DNA from 3 places in the Cupriavidus sp. UBA2010 genome. Region 1 is predicted to be linked to each of the others. Evidence: predicted binding sites of a transcription regulator. Region 1 holds the regulator's gene; each other region holds the start of a gene.
The links. Region 1 encodes FNR, which switches genes on or off when oxygen is low (the NO sensors DNR and NnrR bind a similar motif). Its sites were predicted from a motif close to TTGATNNNNATCAA; they were not measured.
Positions count from the first base shown of each region.

Region 2: B2246_RS04005 (DUF3149 domain-containing protein) is a predicted target of FNR. The motif match lies at 2,327-2,340, and genes of this name have one in related genera.
Region 3: B2246_RS02880 (universal stress protein) is a predicted target of FNR. The motif match lies at 4,308-4,321, and genes of this name have one in related genera.

Region 1 covers NZ_DDCI01000012.1:118,795-125,030, reverse strand. The annotation lists gene scpB (SMC-Scp complex subunit ScpB) at 1-49, opposite strand, end outside; gene B2246_RS07895 (sulfite exporter TauE/SafE family protein) at 601-1,368, opposite strand; gene fnr (fumarate/nitrate reduction transcriptional regulator Fnr) at 1,454-2,179, shown strand; gene B2246_RS07885 (hypothetical protein) at 2,263-2,508, opposite strand; gene B2246_RS07880 (membrane protein) at 2,505-2,741, opposite strand; gene ccoG (cytochrome c oxidase accessory protein CcoG) at 2,755-4,284, opposite strand; gene ccoP (cytochrome-c oxidase, cbb3-type subunit III) at 4,340-5,254, opposite strand; gene B2246_RS07865 (cbb3-type cytochrome oxidase subunit 3) at 5,251-5,418, opposite strand; gene ccoO (cytochrome-c oxidase, cbb3-type subunit II) at 5,423-6,088, opposite strand; gene ccoN (cytochrome-c oxidase, cbb3-type subunit I) at 6,106-6,236, opposite strand, start outside.
Region 2 covers NZ_DDCI01000009.1:141,288-147,523, forward strand. The annotation lists gene B2246_RS03995 (YebC/PmpR family DNA-binding transcriptional regulator) at 1-182, opposite strand, end outside; gene B2246_RS04000 (helicase HerA-like C-terminal domain-containing protein) at 438-1,973, shown strand; gene B2246_RS04005 (DUF3149 domain-containing protein) at 2,082-2,234, opposite strand; gene upp (uracil phosphoribosyltransferase) at 2,382-3,032, opposite strand; gene B2246_RS04015 (Bug family tripartite tricarboxylate transporter substrate binding protein) at 3,124-4,113, opposite strand; gene B2246_RS04020 (DMT family transporter) at 4,357-5,244, shown strand; gene B2246_RS04025 (SDR family oxidoreductase) at 5,289-6,077, shown strand; gene B2246_RS04030 (methylglyoxal synthase) at 6,079-6,236, shown strand, end outside.
Region 3 covers NZ_DDCI01000008.1:108,448-114,683, forward strand. The annotation lists gene B2246_RS02850 (beta-ketoacyl-ACP synthase) at 1-183, shown strand, start outside; gene B2246_RS02855 (hotdog family protein) at 186-659, shown strand; gene fabG (3-oxoacyl-ACP reductase FabG) at 656-1,387, shown strand; gene B2246_RS02865 (beta-ketoacyl-ACP synthase) at 1,384-2,613, shown strand; gene B2246_RS02870 (4'-phosphopantetheinyl transferase family protein) at 2,733-3,371, shown strand; gene B2246_RS02875 (IclR family transcriptional regulator) at 3,378-4,112, opposite strand; gene B2246_RS02880 (universal stress protein) at 4,406-4,900, shown strand; gene B2246_RS02885 (ABC transporter substrate-binding protein) at 4,933-6,021, opposite strand; gene B2246_RS02890 (ABC transporter permease) at 6,018-6,236, opposite strand, start outside.

The DNA of each region.
Region 1 (6,236 bases):
CACAGATCAGCGCGGTCTCGAGGACGATCTTCGCCTCTTGGGTATTCATGTGATTGTGTGCAGCCTGTCTTTGCACCTGCTTCTGGACGAATCCTGAAGCACTGGAGATTGCAGATACAGCGAGGCCTGAGCCACCGCCATCTCATCGCGCAGCCAACTCGCAGCTTTTCGCAGCGGAGCCGTGCACCTCATTTTCTTTGCATCGAATTGCCGGGTCGTTCCGGCAGGAGATCGTCCGGGGCTGACAGACTACGCCAGTCAACGGACCTCTTGCGTCGCACCCTCTCCCTTTTGGGGTGGACATTCACCTGGACAATCAGATCGCCAAGGCGGCAAGAAACAATCGATATCGGCCCAGGCAACTTCGCCTGGCACCAGCGCCACCTCTCCACACAGCCCCATCGGACTTTGGAACCAGATCTTGTGAACCGGATGAACTGTGGGGACGATCCCGGCAAGCCAGACCTGCCCAGACCCCCTGGGCACACATCCCAGATCGGGAATGCAGCCCCGGCGACGCCACGAGCGCATCGGAGCGCGATACCGTGGTTTTCGCGATTGTATGGCATTCCAGCCCCGCCCTGCAACCAGCAAAAAAGTCTAGAACACGACGCAGAAGCCGTGATTGGCCAGCGTATCGGGCAGCCAGACGGCGCGTGCGACACCCAGCGCCCCAAAACCGATCACAACAAGCGCGGCGCCCACTCGAACGCCGGGGCGGCGCGACAGTTGCCGCAGGTAGCCCGACAAACCCGAGATCACCAGCAGGTTGGGCAGCGTCCCAATGCCAAAGGCCGCCATGACAAGTGCCCCAGATGGCGCATTTCCAGCCAACAAGGCCAGCGCAAGTGCGCCATACACCATACCACAGGGCACCAGCCCCCAGGCCAACCCCATCCCATAGCGCCGCATGATGGGCGCGTGCCGACGCAAGCGAAGCGGCATCTGCATGCCCAGCGACGCGACGCCCCGGACGACATACGAGGCAGCCCGCGCCGCCAGCCGTTCGAGCCATGCTGCACGCATGACGCGGCCCCGCAACAACCACACCCCGGTCAGAACCAGTAACAGGCTGCCCGCGCCATAGAGCCAGCGCTGCACTGGAAGGTAGTCCTGCTTCCAGACTGTCGCACCCACCGCTCCCATCAGCGCCCCAAGCAGCACATAGGTCGTGAGACGCCCGGCGTGCATGACCAGCAGTTCCAGCCACCAGTGAAATCGCGAGCGATGCACGAGGCTAACGACCGCAACAGCCCCCCCGGATTGCCGTTGCTCGACGGCAATGGCAATTCCTCCGCACATGGCGGCGCAATGCACGCCACCAAGCAACGCAAGTGTAAAGACACTGAAAAGCACACCAAATGGCAACTGTTCCTCGCTTCTGCGTCACATCACGCTGTAAAATGCCTGCATCGCGCCTCCATCGCAAGCGCATTCATGCGAGCACCATCAATTGCTTACCTCCATTCCCGTCACCGAGATGTCTCCGCGTTGCTCCACTTGCGCCATGGGCCAGCTTTGCCTTCCCGTGGGCATGTCGCAACAGGACCTCGCAAAGATGGACACGCTCGTACAGGAACGCGTTCGTGTTCACAAGGGCGAAACGCTCTATCGCATGGGCGAACCACTTACCGCAGTCTATGCGATCCGCTTTGGCACATTGAAGACCCACGTGACCATGGAGGACGGACGCACGCAAATCACCGGCTTCCATTTGCCCGGTGAGGTCGTCGGGCTCGACGGCCTCAGCGAGATGCAGCATGCGTCCGACGCCACCGCGCTCGAGGACACAGAGGTCTGCGTCGTGCGATTCGATGACCTGCAATCGCTGTCCGGCACGTTGCCTTCTCTCCAGCAGCAGTTCCTGAGGCTGATGAGCAAGGAAATCTCGCAAGACCAGATCATGCTGATCACTCTTGGCTCGATGCGTGCCGAAGAGCGCCTGGCAGCATTTCTCGTCAACATGTCGGAGCGCCTGTCGATGCGCGGCTACTCGTCGAGCGAGTTCGTGCTGCGGATGAGCCGCGAAGAAATCGGCAGCTACCTTGGCCTCAAGCTCGAAACCGTGAGTCGGCTCTTCTCGCGATTCGCCGAAGCCGGCCTGATCCAGATTCGCCAACGACACGTGAAACTCGTGGACATGGAAGGCATCAGGCAGGTCTATAGCCGAAACTGCTAACGGGCATCGTGGCCAGGAAAACGGCCGCATCGGGAGCTGATCTCCCGGTGCGGCCGTTTTGCTTTCTGCCAGCACTCGAGCCATTACTCGAGTTCGTCGGTCTCCTCGAGCTTGGTTGGCATGGTGTATAGCGTCAGTCCGCTGGACAACGCGCAAAACAACCACGCCACCAGGAAGCCAATCGTGTAGACCGCCTCACGAGACGCTTCCACCTGGTGCCCGAAGAACGTGAGATCGCCCGGATCAACGACCGAAAACACGGTGGCGGTGGCCGCTCCGCCCATCAGAAACGCCGGCCAAAGTACCCACATCAGCCAGCGGAGTCTCATGGGCGCCTCGCAGCCGGCGACGCTACATGCTCCGCCCCCGTTTTCTCCACGACCAGGCCATGACGCTCCACGCCGGAAACCGGCAAATCCGGATGCGTGTTGGCAAGCCAGATGGTCACGCCGCAGCCAATAATTGCGAGCAACGGACCGCTCATCAAAAGCCACGGCCACGGTTCCCTGTACCAGGGCTTGGACTGTTGGGATGTCATTGCGCTCTCCTTGTTTGCTGCCATTTCACCCTCAGCATCACAGATTGCGGGGAACAATGAAACTCGTGGATTGCCTGATATGCGCGTCTCGGCCGTCCTCGCCCTCCGCCGTCACGGTTACGTTGATCTTGTGCGTGCCTTCCTTGGCATCGTCGATCGGCACGCGAATGCGAATCGGCAACAACCGGTTGGACGTTGGCTGCATGGCCTCGGCGGACTTGTCATACTCGACCGTCAGTCCAGTCAGATCGTCGCCCTCAGCCTGCACGCGAATCCGCATCGGCGCTTCCGTGGTGTTGATCACCTGGAGCCGATAGACGTTCTCGATCCAGCGGCCCTCCACTTCCCGGCCCAGCGCGCCGCGATCCCGAATGATGTCGACCTTGATCGGCGACCGCATTGCCAGCGATGCGACGAAGCCCGCCGCCAGAACCAGCCAGATCAGCGTATAGATGATCGTGCGTGGTCGCAGCAGCCGTTTGCGCGCGTCGGATGTCGTCAGGGACTTGCGCATGGCGTTTTCCGACGTGTATCGGATCAGGCCGCGCGGGTACTCCATCTTGTCCATGACGAGATTGCACGCGTCGATACAGGCGCCACAACCGATGCACTCGTACTGGAGGCCATCACGAATATCGATACCGGTCGGACACACCTGCACGCAGATACTGCAATTCACGCAATCGCCAATACCAGCCGCATGGCGATCGGTCTTGCGGGAACGGCTACCACGCGGCTCCCCACGACCCACGTCATAGGTCACGACATAGGTATCGCGGTCGACCATCACGCTCTGGAAACGCGCATAGGGGCACATGTACTTGCACACCTGCTCGCGCATGAATCCGGCGTTGCCCCAGGTCGCAAATGCGTAGAACAGCATCCAGAAGCTCTGCCAGGGTCCTAGCGTGAAATGCAGGACCTCGCTACCAAGTTCCCGAATCGGTGCGAAATACCCGATAAACGTGAAGCCCGTCCACAGTGCGATCAGCACCCAGAGCACATGCTTGGTCGCCTTGATTCGCAGCTTGCGCAGGCTCCAGGGATCGCCGTCGAGTCGGATCCGCGCGATGCGATCCCCTTCGACATGTCGCTCGATCCACATGAATATCTCTGTGTAGACCGTCTGAGGACAGGCATAGCCGCAGAACAGGCGTCCCGCGATGGCGGTGAACAGAAATAGCGATAGCGCAGAAATGACCAGCAGCACAGCGAGATAGATCACATCCTGCGGCCACAGCACGAGACCGAAGATGTAGAACTTGCGCGCGCCGAGATCGAACAGCACGGCCTGGCGATCATTCCACTGCAGCCAGGGCGTTCCGTAGTAAATCAACTGCGTCAGGATGACCAGCCACACGCGCCAGCTCGAAAACGCGCCAGAAGTCGAGCGCGGATAGATCTTGCGGCGGACCTCGTACAGCGCTTCCTCGGTGGTCTCGGCCCCCTTGGGGGGCGGCGCGGGACGCCAAGTGTTGCCGTTACGATCGCTCGCCGACTGGCTTGCAGACGGATCGTTCGAGGCGTGATCGTCCGAGTGATCGGGGGCGTTAAGGGGCGCGCTCATCGTGTTGCCCTCACGCCCCGGTGGGCGGCACGCCGCCCGGCCCCGGGGCAGTTAGTCATTTTGCAGCGCCTCCCGTATTTGAGAGACCCCACACATATGCGGTCAGCATGCGGATGCGCTCAGGCGTCAGAATCTCCTCGTGCGCCGGCATATGACCGTTGTGTCCCTTCAGGATCGCGTCGACGATCGTCGCTTCCGAGCTGCCGTACAACCACGTGTTGTCGGTCAGGTTCGGCGCGCCGAGTGCCTGGTTGCCCTTGCCGTTGGCGCCATGGCAGGCCGCGCAGGTCGACTTGAACGTGCTTTCGCCACGCGATGCGCGAATCGGATCTGACGACAGACCAGACAGCGAACGCACGTACTGGGCAGTATCGCCGGCCTGCTTCGCATCGATCGTGCTGGCAAACGATGGCATCACGCCATTGCGGCCCTTGGTGATCGTCTGCTGGATCGTCTCCGGCTCGCCACCGTAGAGCCAATCGTTGTCGGTCAGGTTGGGGAAGCCTCGGCTGCCACGCGCATCCGAACCGTGGCACTGCGCGCAGTAGTTCAGGAACAACCGCTGGCCGATCTCGCGTGCGTCAGGATCCGCCGCCACCTGCTTGATATCCATGCTCAGATACTTGGCGTAGATCTGGTGCTGCGTTTTCTCGGCGGCCTCGCGGTGAGCGGCAAGCTCGCCCTGCGTCGAGAACTTGAGCATACCGGCGTACGATCCCAGGCCCGGATACAGCGCCAGGTAACCAAGACCGAAGATGCAGGCCAGCAGGAACATCCACATCCACCAACGTGGCAGCGGGTTGTTCAGTTCGCGCAGGTCACCATCCCAGACATGACCGGTGTCATCAGTGGTGCTGACACCTTTCGGCATCTTGCGTTGGGAAAACAGCAGCCAGACACACCAGACGATCCCGATGAGCGCGATGGCCGCGATGTAATAACTCCAGAAATCGGAAATGAAATCGCTCATGGCTGTGGGTTCCGGCTTGTAGTTGTGGTTTCGTCAGGCAGGGCAAACGGCAACATCGCCGATTCCTGATTGGCGGCCTGGCGGCCGCCCGACCATGCCCACCAGCAGATGCCAATGAACGTCAGCATCGACACGACGGTTGCAATTGCGGTCACGATCGCCATGGCATCACTCCTTCGCCGGCGCCGGAGCCGCCGCCGAGTCAACGCGCACGTTGCGGCGATTCAGGCCCAGCCCCTGCAGATACGCCACCAGCGCATCTTCTTCCGTCTTGCCTGCCAGCTCTTCAGGCGCACGAGCAATCTCTTCGTCCTTGTACGGCACACCCAGACGCTTCAGCGCGTGCATGCGTGCCTGGATGTCGTTGGTGGGCAACTGCGTCTTTTCCAGCCACGGGTACGAAGGCATCACCGACTCGGGAACCACATCACGCGGATTGCGCAGGTGGATCCGCTGCCAGTCGTCCGAGTAACGGCCGCCAACACGCGCGAGATCTGGACCGGTACGCTTCGAGCCCCACAGGAACGGGTGGTCATACACCGACTCGCCCGCCGTGGAGAAATGGCCATAACGCTCAGTCTCCGCCTGCAGGGTACGCACCTGCTGCGAGTGGCAACCAACGCAACCCTCGCGGATGTAGATGTCGCGCCCCATCAGGCGCAGCGGCGAGTACGGTGTGATGCCCGGATCGGGCTCGGTCGTCGAGTGCTGGAAGAACAGCGGCACGATCTGCACCAGGCCAGCGATGCTGACCACGATGATGGTTGCAATGATCAGCCAGCCGACGTTCTTCTCCAGCGTTTCGTGGGAAAAGAATCCTTGTTTTTGAGACATCGTTCGGTCCTCGGCGATCAGTGGGCGGAAGCCGGCAGGTTGGCCGGAATCGGAGCGTCAACCGCAGGCTTGCCAATGATGGTACGTGCCACGTTGTAAGCCATGAGGATCATGCCGCTCAGGAAGCACAGGCCACCCAGCAGACGGA
Region 2 (6,236 bases), on a different contig from region 1:
ATGTTCGCGTCCATGGCCTTTTCCATGGCCAGGCGCAGACGCGGGTTGGAGTCGACTTCGCCGCCGCCGAGCTTGGCGGCAACAGTGATTTCCTTGATCAGGCGCGTCCAGACCTTGCCGCGCTTGGCGTCAGCGGCGGCTTTCTTGTGTTTGATGTTGGCCCATTTGGAATGACCGGCCATGTTTCTCTCCGTGGCGCAAAAACGAATCGTGCGGCGTGCGGCCGCTGTTGGCGCGGCGCGGGCGTGGATCAGGCTTCCTTGACAGTTGCTGACAATCCGGCGGCCGCGCCATGTGATTGATGTGCCAATCTGCTGGCTATAATCAGCGCAGGATTTTATCACGCGCCCCCGCCGCTCCGAAGCGCCACGCATCGCGCTTCCGCCGATGGCTGCGGGCGCATTTCCACCCCGTTCATTCCCGCTTCCCGAGATCACATGGCCGATCCCATCCTCATCGCCAAGAATGCCGACCAAGAACTCGTGCTGTTGCCCGAAATGGGCAACCGCCACGGCCTGATCACCGGCGCGACCGGCACGGGCAAGACCGTCACGCTGCAGACGCTGGCCCAGGGCTTCTCGCGGCTGGGCGTGCCGGTGTTCATGGCTGACGTAAAAGGTGACTTGACCGGCATTTCCCAGGCCGGCCAGCCCACGGACAAGCTCAAGGCCCGCCTGGCCGAGCATGGCCTGCCCGAGCCGGTCTGGGGCGCGTGCCCGACCACGCTCTGGGACGTATTCGGCGAAAAAGGCCACCCGGTACGCGCGACGGTTTCGCATATGGGGCCGCTGCTGCTGTCGCGGATGCTCGAACTCAACGATACCCAGGAAGGCGTGCTGAACCTGGTATTCCGCATCGCCGACGCCAACGGCCTGCTGCTGCTCGATTCCAAGGATCTGCGGGCGATGCTCCAGTACGTGGGCGACAATGCAGGCCAGTTCACGACCGAGTACGGCAATATCTCGGCGGCGTCGATCGGCGCGATCCAGCGAGGTCTGATGGCGCTCGAATCGCAAGGGGCGGACAAGTTTTTCGGCGAGCCAATGCTCAATCTCGAGGACTTCATCCAGACCGAGAAGGGGCAGGGCGTGGTCAACATCCTGGCCGCCGACAAGCTGATGAACGCGCCACGGCTCTACGCGACCTTCCTGCTGTGGATGCTGTCCGAACTGTTCGAGAAGCTGCCCGAGGCCGGCGATCTGGAAAAGCCCAAGCTGGTGTTCTTCTTCGACGAGGCGCATCTGCTGTTCAACGATGCGCCCAAGGCGCTGCTCGACAAGATCGAGCAGGTCGTGCGGCTGGTGCGCTCGAAGGGCGTGGGTGTGTATTTCGTGACGCAGAATCCGGTCGATATCCCGGACACTGTGCTCGGTCAGCTTGGCAACCGCGTGCAGCACGCGCTGCGCGCATTCACGCCGCGTGACCAGAAGGCGGTCAAGGTGGCGGCCACGACGATGCGCGCGAACCCGAAGCTCAATCTGGAGCAAATCATCGGCGAACTCGGCGTTGGCGAGGCGCTGGTGTCGTGCCTCGACGCCAAGGGCACGCCCTGCGTCACCGAGCGTGCCTGGGTGCTTGCGCCCGGCAGCCGTATCGGCCCGATTACGGACGACGAGCGTCGGGCGCTGATCGCGGGGTCGCTGGTGGCGGGTACCTATGAGAAAGCGATTGACAGGGAATCGGCGTACGAGAAGTTGCGCGGCAACGCGGCGGCGTCGGGCACGGGAACGCCGGGGCCGGCCAGTAGCGGCGCGGCAGGCGGGACAAGTGGTAGCGCGGAGCAGGGCGGCTGGCTCGATCAGGCTGGCGAGATCTTCGGCACGCTGACGAAAGGCACCGGCAAGACCGGGCGCGGCGATTCGATCCTTGAGTCGATGGCCAAGTCGGCGGCGCGGACGGTGGGTTCCCAGGTGGGACGGGAACTGATCCGCGGCGTGCTGGGCAGTCTGCTCGGCGGCGGCAAGCGCAAGTAGCCTGCGAAGCTGGACTAACGCCGATGCATCAACACAAAACGCCCGCGCGATGCGGGCGTTTTTCATGCGGATGGTCAGGGGCCGGGGTCAGCGCCGCTGGCCAGGGGCTCAGTTGCCGCCGCGCCGCGCCGCCTCTGCGTCCTCGCGCATCTTGCGCGCGAACATCCGCGCAAAGAACGCGCCCATCCCGATGATGAAGGCAATGACGGCCAGACTGCCGAGCCCGGTGGGCGTTGTGAACAGGATCTTGATGGCTTCCATGTGGGACTCCCTTCGCTTTTATATTGATTCACCGTGTATGGCGGACAGTGTAGTCAGTACAAGGCACAGGGAAAGGTCATCCCACAAAAACCTTGAGGCGCATCAAGCGCCTCAATTTCATTCGGACGAACGCAGTTCAGTTCGAGGTTAGTTCTTGGTGCCGAAGAGACGGTCGCCAGCGTCGCCGAGGCCCGGCACGATATAGGCATGGTCGTCGAGATGGTTGTCCAGCGAGGCGACGTAGAGCTTCACGCCGGGGTGGGCCTTCTGAAATACCTCGACGCCCTCGGGCGCAGCCACCAGCGCCACAAAGGTGATGGATTCGTCCTTGACGCCACGGCGCTTGAGCACATCCACCGCATGGGCGGCCGAATAGCCGGTGGCGACCATCGGGTCACACAGGATGAACGAGCGATCTTCCACGTCCGGCAGGCGTACCAGATACTCCACCGGGCGGTGCTGATCGTCGCGATATACGCCGATATGGCCGATACGCGCCGACGGAATCAGTTCCACCAGGCCGTCGCTCATGCCGACGCCGGCGCGCAGCACGGGCACGATCGTCAGCTTCTTGCCGGCGATGACCGGGGCGTCCAGCGGTACCAGCGGCGTGTCGATGCGGCGCGTGGTCAGCGGCAGGTTGCGCGTGATCTCGTAGCCCATCAGCAGCGTAATCTCGCGCAGCAACTCGCGGAACGTGCGCGTCGACGTTTCCTTGTCGCGCATGTGCGAGAGCTTGTGCTGGATCAGCGGGTGATCGAGGATGAAGAGATTGGGAAAGCGCGGATCTTGTTTCATGGCGGCAGGCTCGGAAATCGGGAAGGCCCTCCCTGGAGCGGGAGGGCCCTGTGCAGCGCGATTGTAATGGATGCGCGGGCCTGCCCGGTGGTCAGTCCACCGTGATCCCGGCCGACTTTGCGACCTTTCCGAAACGTTCGTATTCAGTCTGAGTCAGTGTCTGCAATTCGGCAGCACTCGAACCCTTCGGATTGAAGCCGGCCTGGGCCAGCTTGTCGCGCACGTCCGGACGCGCCAGCGCCTCGACAAACGCCGTATTGAGCGTCTGCACCACCGGCGCTGGCAGGTTGGCCGGGCCGTAGACGCCGAACCATGGTTCGACCGCGTAGCCCGGCAACCCGGCTTCGGCCAGTGTCGGCACGTTCGGCAGCGACGGCGAGCGTGTCTTGCCAGCCACCGCCAGCGCGCGCAGCTTGCCAGCCTGGATGTGCGGCAACGAGGCCGGCAGGTTGTCGAACATCACCTGGATGTGGCCGCCGAGCATGTCGTTGATGGCCGGGCTGCTTCCCTTGTACGGCACATGAGTCAGATTCGTCTGCGTCACCTGCGAGAACATCGCGCCGGCCAGGTGCATCGAGGTACCCGTGCCAGCCGTGGCATAGGTCAGCCCCGGATGGGCCTTCGCATAGGCAATCAGTTCCGGGACGGTTTTCACCGGCAGGTTCTCGCTCACCTCCAGCACGATGGTCGAGGTGCCGAGCAGGCTGACCGCCGTGAAGTCGCGCCGCGGATCGAACGGCACGTGCTTGTAGATATGCGGGTTGAGGGCGTTGGTCGAGATCGCGCCGAAGCCGATCGTGTAGCCGTCGGCCGGTGCCTTGGCCACGGCATCCATGCCGATGTTGCCACCGGCGCCCGGCCGGTTCTCGATGACGACCGGCTGGCCGAGCTTTTCGGCCACGCGCTGGCCCACGGTGCGGGCCACGAGGTCGGTGGTGCCGCCTGCGGCATAGGGCACGATGAAGCGGATCGGCTTGCTCGGGAAGCTGTCGGCGGCAAAGGCGGCTGACGGCGCGGCGATCGCGAGCAGGGTGGCGGAAAGGATGGCACGGCGGCGCGCCGTGAAGCGGTAGGACGGCATGACTCGGGTATCTCCAGTTTCTTGTTGTTCCTGTCCGGTTCGCCGCTCTGGCGTGCCGGACAGGCGCCGGCCATTGTATGGGAAAGCAGGCATTAGCGCGGCCCCGGCGAGCATTGCGTCTTTTGGCATACAATCGCCGGGTTCCCGCCGCGCGCCGCACGAATCCAACGTGCCGGCCCGGCGTATGCCCGAACTGCGTCCCCCGTGCCAGCCTCCCAGAAGTCTTTGTCTCCGCCCGTCGAAGTGCCTGCCGCACAGCGCGTCGGGCTTGCCGTCGCGGCCATCGGCGCCGTGCTTTTCTCGGCCAAGGCCATCGTCGCCAAGCTGATGTACCGCTATAACGTCGACGCCGTGATGGTGATCACGCTGCGCATGCTGTTCGCGGTGCCGCTGTTCATGGCGATCGGCTGGTGGCAGGCGCGCAAGCTTCCCGCGTTGTCCTGGGCCGATCGTGGCCGCGTGGTGTTCCTGGGCTTCATCGGCTACTACCTGTCGAGCTTCCTCGATTTCATCGGGCTGCAATACATCACCGCGAGCCTCGAGCGGCTGATCCTGTTTCTGACCCCTTCCTTCGTGCTGCTGACGACCGCGCTGGTCTTCCGCCGGCCTATCGCGGGCCGGCAGTGGATATCGCTGCTGCTGGCCTATGCGGGCATCGTGCTGGTGTTCGCGCACGACCTTGACGTGAGCGGCGCGCAAGTCTGGCTGGGTGGCGCGCTGGTGCTTGGCAGCGCCATGTCGTATGGTGTGTATCTGATCCTGAGCGGTGAACTGGTGCAGCGGGTGGGATCGCTGCGGCTCGTGGCCTATGCGATGTGCGTGTCCACGTTCTGCTGCGTGGTGCAATATCTGGCGTTGGGCCGGCCGATCGCAGAGCTCGCCCAGCCGGCGCCCGTAATGTGGCTGTCGGTGGTGAACGCGGTGTTCTGCACCGTGTTGCCGGTGTCGCTGACGATGATCGCGGTGGCGCGGATCGGTGCGCCGATGGCGTCGCAGGCTGGCATGGTCGGCCCGGTCTCGACGTTGCTGCTGGCGTTCTGGCTGCTTGGCGAGCCCATCAGCGGCGTGCAGATGATCGGTAGTGCCCTGGTGCTCGGCGGCATGTATCTGCTTTCGACGAAGAAAGCCTGAATTCGAAAATTCGAGAAGAATCAACCAAGGAAGGAGAGCAAGAAATGGATCTCGGACTGCGCGGTAAGCATGCGCTGGTGTGTGGCGCCAGCAAGGGGCTCGGGTTTGCGTGTGCCGATGCGCTCGCGGCGGAAGGCGTGGATGTGGTGATCGTGGCGCGTGGCGCCGAGGCGCTGGAGAAGGCCGCAGCCGATCTGCGCGCCCGTCACGGCCGCCGCGTGCTGGCGGTAGCTACCGACATCACCACGGCGGAAGGCCGCAGGCTTGCCCTCGACGCAGCCACGAAGCTGGGCGATCTCGACATCCTGGTCAACAATGCCGGCGGCCCGCCTCCGGGCAACTTCCGCGACTGGGGCCGCGACGAATGGCTCAAGGCGCTCGACGCCAACATGCTGACCCCGATCGAACTGATCAAGGCCACGGTCGATGGCATGATCGCGCGCCGCTGGGGCCGCATCATCAACATCACGAGCGGCGCGGTAAAGGCGCCGATCGACGTGCTGGGCCTGTCCAACGGCGCCCGCTCGGGGCTGACCGGTTTCGTCGCCGGCCTGGCGCGCGAAGTGGCGCAGCATGGCGTGACTGTCAACAACCTGCTGCCCGGACCGTTCAACACCGATCGTCTCTACAAGACGATGGAAGGCGGCGCGCAGAAGGCCGGCATCAGCGTCGATGAAATGGCGCAGCGCCGCGCGGCGTCCAACCCGACGCGCCGCTTTGGCGACCCGGCTGAGTTTGGCGCCACCTGCGCGTTCCTGTGCAGCCGCCAGGCCGCATTCATGACCGGCCAGAATGTGCTGCTCGACGGTGGTGCGTATCCGGGGACGTTCTGACATGCGCAGCAAGCCACGCATCGCGCTGATCGCGCACGATCACAAGAAGGATGACATCGTCGCGTTCGCGGGTCGCCATCGGGACTTCCTGGCCCAATGCGACCTGCTGGCCACCGGCACCACCGGCGGCCGGATCGCTGCCGAAACGGGGCTGCCTGT
Region 3 (6,236 bases), on a different contig from region 1:
CTGACGGACAACCCCCGGGGTCGCCTGCCGCCGCACTGGTGGGATGGCATCGCTGACCCGGCGATGCCGCCGCTGCATGTGGCGGGCGCCGACGAATCCCTGGGCCGGCCGGTGCGCCATGCGATGAGCAATTCGTTTGCGTTTGGGGGTAGCAATTGCGTATTGGTGATGGGGGAGGGCTAAAGATGCGCACACCCGGACCGATATCGACGATGCCACCCGTTGGCGAGGTGGTGCCGCATGGCGGCGCGATGCGTCTGATCGACGAACTGCTGGCAGCCGATGACACCCAGTGCGTGGCGCGCGCGACGATCAGGCCGACGCAGTTGTTCGTCGATGACGCCGGGATGCCCGCATGGATCGGCATCGAATACATGGCGCAGACGATCGCGGCATGGGCGGGCATGCAGGCTCGCGGCAAGGGATGCAAGCCCGGCCCGGGTTTCCTGCTGGGCTCGCGCCGCTATGCCAGCGACGTGCCGGCGTTTCCGGTGGGCAGCGTGCTGACCATTCGTGTCGGGCTGGAGATGGCGGGCGATGACGGCCTGTCGCTGTTCGCCTGCACGCTGGACATGGGCGGCCAGGAGGTGGCTCGGGCCACGGTTTCGGTATATCGGCCTGCGGACGCGCAGGCCTTCCTCGAGGGGCAGCAGACATGACAACCCAGACCGTGCTCGTCACGGGATCATCGCGCGGCATCGGCCGCGCCATTGCGCTGCGTCTTGCGCGTGATGGCTATGACGTGGTGATCCACTGCCGCGCGCGTCGCAACGAAGCCGAATCGGTGGCCGATGCCGTGCGCGCGTTCGGCCGCAATGCGCGCGTGCTGTGTTTCGATGTCGGGCAACGCGAGGCCGCGGCCAGCGCATTGCTGGCCGATATCGATCATCACGGCTGCTACTACGGGGTGGTCTGCAACGCCGGGCTGGCCCGCGATGCAGCGTTTCCGGCCATGAGCGGCGAGGAGTGGGACGAGGTGATTCACACCAACCTCGATGCGTTTTTCAACGTGCTCAATCCCGTGGTGCTGCCGATGGTGCAGCGGCGGCGGCCGGGCCGGATCGTCACGCTGTCGTCGGCGTCCGGGATCGTCGGCAATCGCGGGCAGACCAACTACAGCGCTGCCAAGGCCGGGGTGATCGGCGCCACCAAGGCACTGGCGATCGAACTGGCCAAGCGCCAGATCACGGTCAACTGCGTGGCGCCGGGGCTGATCGACACGGAAATGATCGAGGAACACGTGCGCGAGGAAGCGATGAAGATGATTCCCGCCCGCCGCATGGGCACCCCGGACGAGGTGGCGGCCACGGTGGCGTTCCTGCTTTCGCCCGATGCCGGGTACATTACGCGCCAGGTGATTTCGGTGAACGGAGGCATGTTCGGATGAAGCGGGTGGTGGTCACGGGAGCGGGCGCGGTCAGCGCGATCGGCAACGACTGGGGGACGGTGCGCGAGCGCCTGGCCGCCGGTCGCAATGCGATAGTTGTCATGCCAGAGTGGCGCGAAATCCGTGGCCTCAACACGCACATCGCGGCGCCGGTGCCGCCGTTCACGCTGCCACCACACTACACGCGCAAACTCATGCGGACCATGGGCCGCGTATCGCAGATGGCCGTGCTGGCGACCGAATCGGCACTGGCCGGGGCCGGGCTGGCCGGAGATCCGCTGGTGACCGGCGGACAGATGGGGATCGCGTACGGTTCCTCGACTGGCACGCCGTCCGCCGCGCAGGACTTCGCGCGGATGATGAGCGACCGTACCACCGAGGGCGTCAATGCCACCACGTACATCCGCATGATGTCGCATACGGCCGCCGTGAACATCGGCGTGTTCTTCGGCATCAAGGGCCGCATCCTGACCACGTCGAGCGCCTGCACGTCAGGCAGCCACGGTATTGGCTACGCATACGAGACGATCCGCATGGGCCGTCAGGTGGCGATGGTAGCCGGCGGCGCCGAAGAGCTTGACGCCACGGAGGCGGCCGTCTTCGATACGCTTTTCGCCACCAGCACGCGCAACGAGGCGCCCACGGCGACGCCACGACCGTTCGATGCCGCGCGCGATGGCCTGGTGCTGGGCGAGGGCGCCTGCACGCTGGTACTGGAAGAACTGGAGCACGCGCGCCAGCGTGGCGCCCCGATCCTGGCCGAGATCGTCGGCTATGGCACCAACAGCGATGGCGTGCATGTGACCCAGGCAGATGCCGGCACGATGGCCCTGGCCATGCGAATGGCGCTGGACGATGCCGGCGTCTCGCCGGATCGAATCGGCTACGTGAATGCGCATGGCACGGCCACGGATCAGGGTGACATCGCCGAATCACAGGCCACGCACGCCGTGTTTGGCGCGCGAATGCCAATCAGTTCGCTCAAGAGCTACGTCGGGCATACGCTGGGCGCGTGCGGTGCGCTCGAGGCGTGGATGACGATCGAGATGATGCGCGATGGCTGGTTCGCGCCGACGATCAATCTGGAGAACCCCGATCCCCGCTGCGCGCAGCTCGACTACATCGTGGGCGAGGGGCGTGCTATCGACACCGAGTACGTGATGAGCAACAATTTCGCGTTCGGCGGCATCAATACGTCGCTGGTCTTGCGCCGCTGGAACGACTGAATCGTTCCTGACCCTTTCGGCTTTCTTGATCCTTTTCGACGCATTCGAACCCTTCCACTGACATGCCGCTCGCACTGCGTACCGGATCTGTGATGGCCTTCGCGGCAATGGCGCCGCCCGTGAGCCGTTGGATGTCGCAGGAAGAACTGGGGCGGCTGGCGACGATGCGGGCCGAGGCGCGGGCGGAGCAGTTCGCCGCCGGCCGGTGGCTGGCGCGCCGGCTGCTGGCGGTGACATTCGGCGGCGATGCGTCCGAGTGGGCGCTGTCGGCCGCGGAGGATTCGCCGCCGCTGGCGATACATACGAGCGGCGCGGTGGGCGTGCCGGTATTCGTGTCGATTGCCCATTCCGGTGATCACCTGGCCTGCGCGGTGGCCGATGTGCCGGTTGGCATCGACATCGAGCACCTGCAGCCGCGCAAGCATCTGGACACGCTGATCGAAGCCACCACGACGGAGGCCGAGCGTGCCGCGCTACCTGAACTGTTGCGCGAGAGCGATGCCGATGCGCGTCTCGTGGCGTTTTTTCAGCTCTGGACCCTGAAGGAAGCGTGGATCAAGTGCCACGGTGGCAACCTGTTCCAGACCATGATGGGACACGTGGTGGAGGCGCTGCCGGCGCCGATATCCCAGGCCAATGCGGTGACCTGGCGGCGCGATGACGCCGTGCTGGCGTTGGCGGCTTCCGCGCCCGTGGATGGACTGGGTTTGCCGGATGCCACCGGTTGGCGGCTGCGCGAACGCGACGCGGCCGACTGATTCCGCTCAGGTCTTTTCCAGCGACGCGCAGGCGGCTCGCAGCATCGGCGCATAGCGGTCGAGGTGCGGCTCGATCCGATAGACCGGACCCGCAATCGAAATCGCGTAGCACTCGCCGGACAGCCGCACCGGCCATGCCAGCGCCCCCACGTCAGGCATCGACTCGCTCAGGTTCACGTAGGCGCCGCGTTCGCGCGCCTGCAGCAGATCCGCTTCCAGCGCGGCGGGCGTGGTCAGCGTGCGCGAGGTGAACGCCTGGAAGGGCAGTTGCGCGAGCAGCGTCGCGCGTTCGGCCTCGTCCATCGCCGCCAGCAGGGCCTTGCCGATCGAATTGGCATGAAGCTCGCGGCGCTCGCCGGCCGTGGCGATGTATCGAATTGCATGTGGTGATTCGAGCACATCCAGATACACCACCTCCTGCCCTTCATGCAGTTTGCCGATGACGATGGTTTCGCCGGTGGCGTCACGCAACTCGCTCATCGTGCCATGCACGCGATCCAGCACGGGATCGTGGCGAGCAATCTGCTGCGCCATCGCCAGCAGGCGGCCGGTGGGGTAGTAGCCTTGGCGGCGCGCCGTTTCGTAGAGATAGCCCAGCGAGGTCAGCGTGCGAATCAGCGCCAGACAGCTCGACGCCGGCACGGCCAGCAGGCGGGCCAGTTCCGATAGCGACAACGGCCGGCGCTCGCGTGCGAACGTTTCGATGATTTCGATGACGCGCAGCGCCGTCTTGACGTTCATCGACGACGGCTTGGCAGCGGAAGGGGCGGGGCGCTCTGGCATGGCGGGCGGAGTCTTGGGGCGTCTGAATGTGGCGTCTGATACCCGGCGGACTGTAGCACGGGCCCGAATATCCGGTCGATGTGGCTGGCCGGGTGCTCGCAGTGCCGCAAGCGCAGGTTCCCGGAGTCGGCTAGATTTAAGACTGGAGCGAGTTTGCGCTACATCAAAGCAACAACAACCTCCCCGCTTAGAGTGACGTGTGAGAATCTCCGCCATCCCGGCGGGGACTGCCATTCCAAAAGGAGCCCCACATGTATCGCAACATCATGGTCCCGATCGACGATAGCCACTGCTCGTCCCGCGCGCTGGACGAAGCCGTCCGGCTGGCCCGCGCCACCGGTTCAAATCTCGAGATCATCCATGTCATCGACTACGGTTTCCTTAGGGTGCGCGCGCATGGCGGTGAACTGGAGGAGGAGCACCAGCATCGCGTGGCGGCCGGCAATGCGCTGCTCGTCAAGGCCCGGCACCACGCCGAGCGCGCCGGCATCAAGTTCACCGAGCGGCTGCTCGACGACAAGTCCACGCTCGGCGATGTCGCGAACCGGCTGATCCATGACATCCAGGACAGCAAGCCTGACCTGGTGGTCATCGGCACCCACGGCAAGAGCGGGCTGCAGCGCGTCGTGCTTGGCAGCGTGGCCGAAACCCTGGTGCGCCACGCTTCCGTTCCCGTATTGGTGGTGCGTGGGGACATTCCGCTGGCCGAGGAAGTGACCGCCGGCCAAAGCACCACCTCCGCGTAACTCCCTATCCCAATCCTTGCCCGCTGGAATCGCTAGTGGCCGACCTTGAGGTCGGTCCACGCGCGATTCCACGCCCGCCGCGTGCCGCTGTCGAGGTCGTTCAACTGTTCGAGCCGCTGCCGCTGCGCGGCGCCCGGCGTGATGACCGGGTCGGCCAGCAGGTCTGGCCGGATGAACGCGCGCGCCGCGGCATTCGGATTGCCCGCGCCGATGGCATTAGTGATCTCTGCGGCATTTTCAGGGCGCAACATGAAGTTGATGAACCTGTATGCCAGCGCGGGATGCGGCGCCGTCTTAGTGACCACGAAACTGTCGGCGGTCATGCCATTGCCCTCGCGCTGCAGCGATGACGTGATCGAGAAAGCCCGATGGGTGTTGCGCGCGTCCAACCCGGCCTGATAGACATCGCTCGAATAGCCGAGCACCACCCAGATATTGCCGACCGTAAGCTCGCGGATATAGCTCTGGCTGTTGAACGCTGCCCAGTAGGGCAGCGCGGCGCGGATGGCCGCCTCGGCTTCGCGCAGTTGCGCAGGGTCCGTCGAGTTACCGGAGTGGCCCTTGTAGCGCAACGCGGCCGCGATGACTTCGCGGGGGTCGTCCAGCACGGTGACACGGCCCCGCAGCTTCTCCAGCATGTGCGGGTCGAAGACCAGTGACCATGACGACGCATCGAGCCCCAGAGCGTGCAGGCGTGTGGCGTTGTAGCCGACCAGCGTGATCGTGAAATCGTAGGGCAGGGAATAGACGTTGCCCGGGTCGAGCGGCGTGTTCAGGAACGCCGGGTCGATATTGCGAAGATTCGGGATGGCGTGCTTGTCCAGCGGCCGGAGCAGCCCCAGGCGGATCAGCGCCGGAATGCCGTAGTTGCTCGGACATATCACGTCGAACCCTTGCGCGCCGCCCGCGAGCTTGGCCAGCGCTTCCTCCATCGAACCGAAGTACGTCAGGTTCACGTGACAGGCGCATTCGGACTCGAACCGGGCGATCGTCTCGGGCGACAGCGCGTTGTTCCAGGTGAATACGTTCAGGTCCTCCGTGGCCATGGCCAGGCCGAAGCACCCCGTCAGCGTCAGGCCCACCAGCAGATGGCGCACCTTTGCCCATATACGATGACTCATAGTTGCGCCCTCCAGACGTCGCGCGAAACGCGATAGGCCGTGAGCGACACGGCCAGTGTCAGCATCATGAGGATGGACGAGATCGCATTCACTTCCGGCGTGACCGCGATCCGGATCATCGAGTAAATCTGCAGCGGCAGTGTCGGTTGGCCGGGCCCCGCCGTGAAGAAGGTCACGACAAAGTCGTCCATCGACAGGGTGAAGGCCAGCAACGC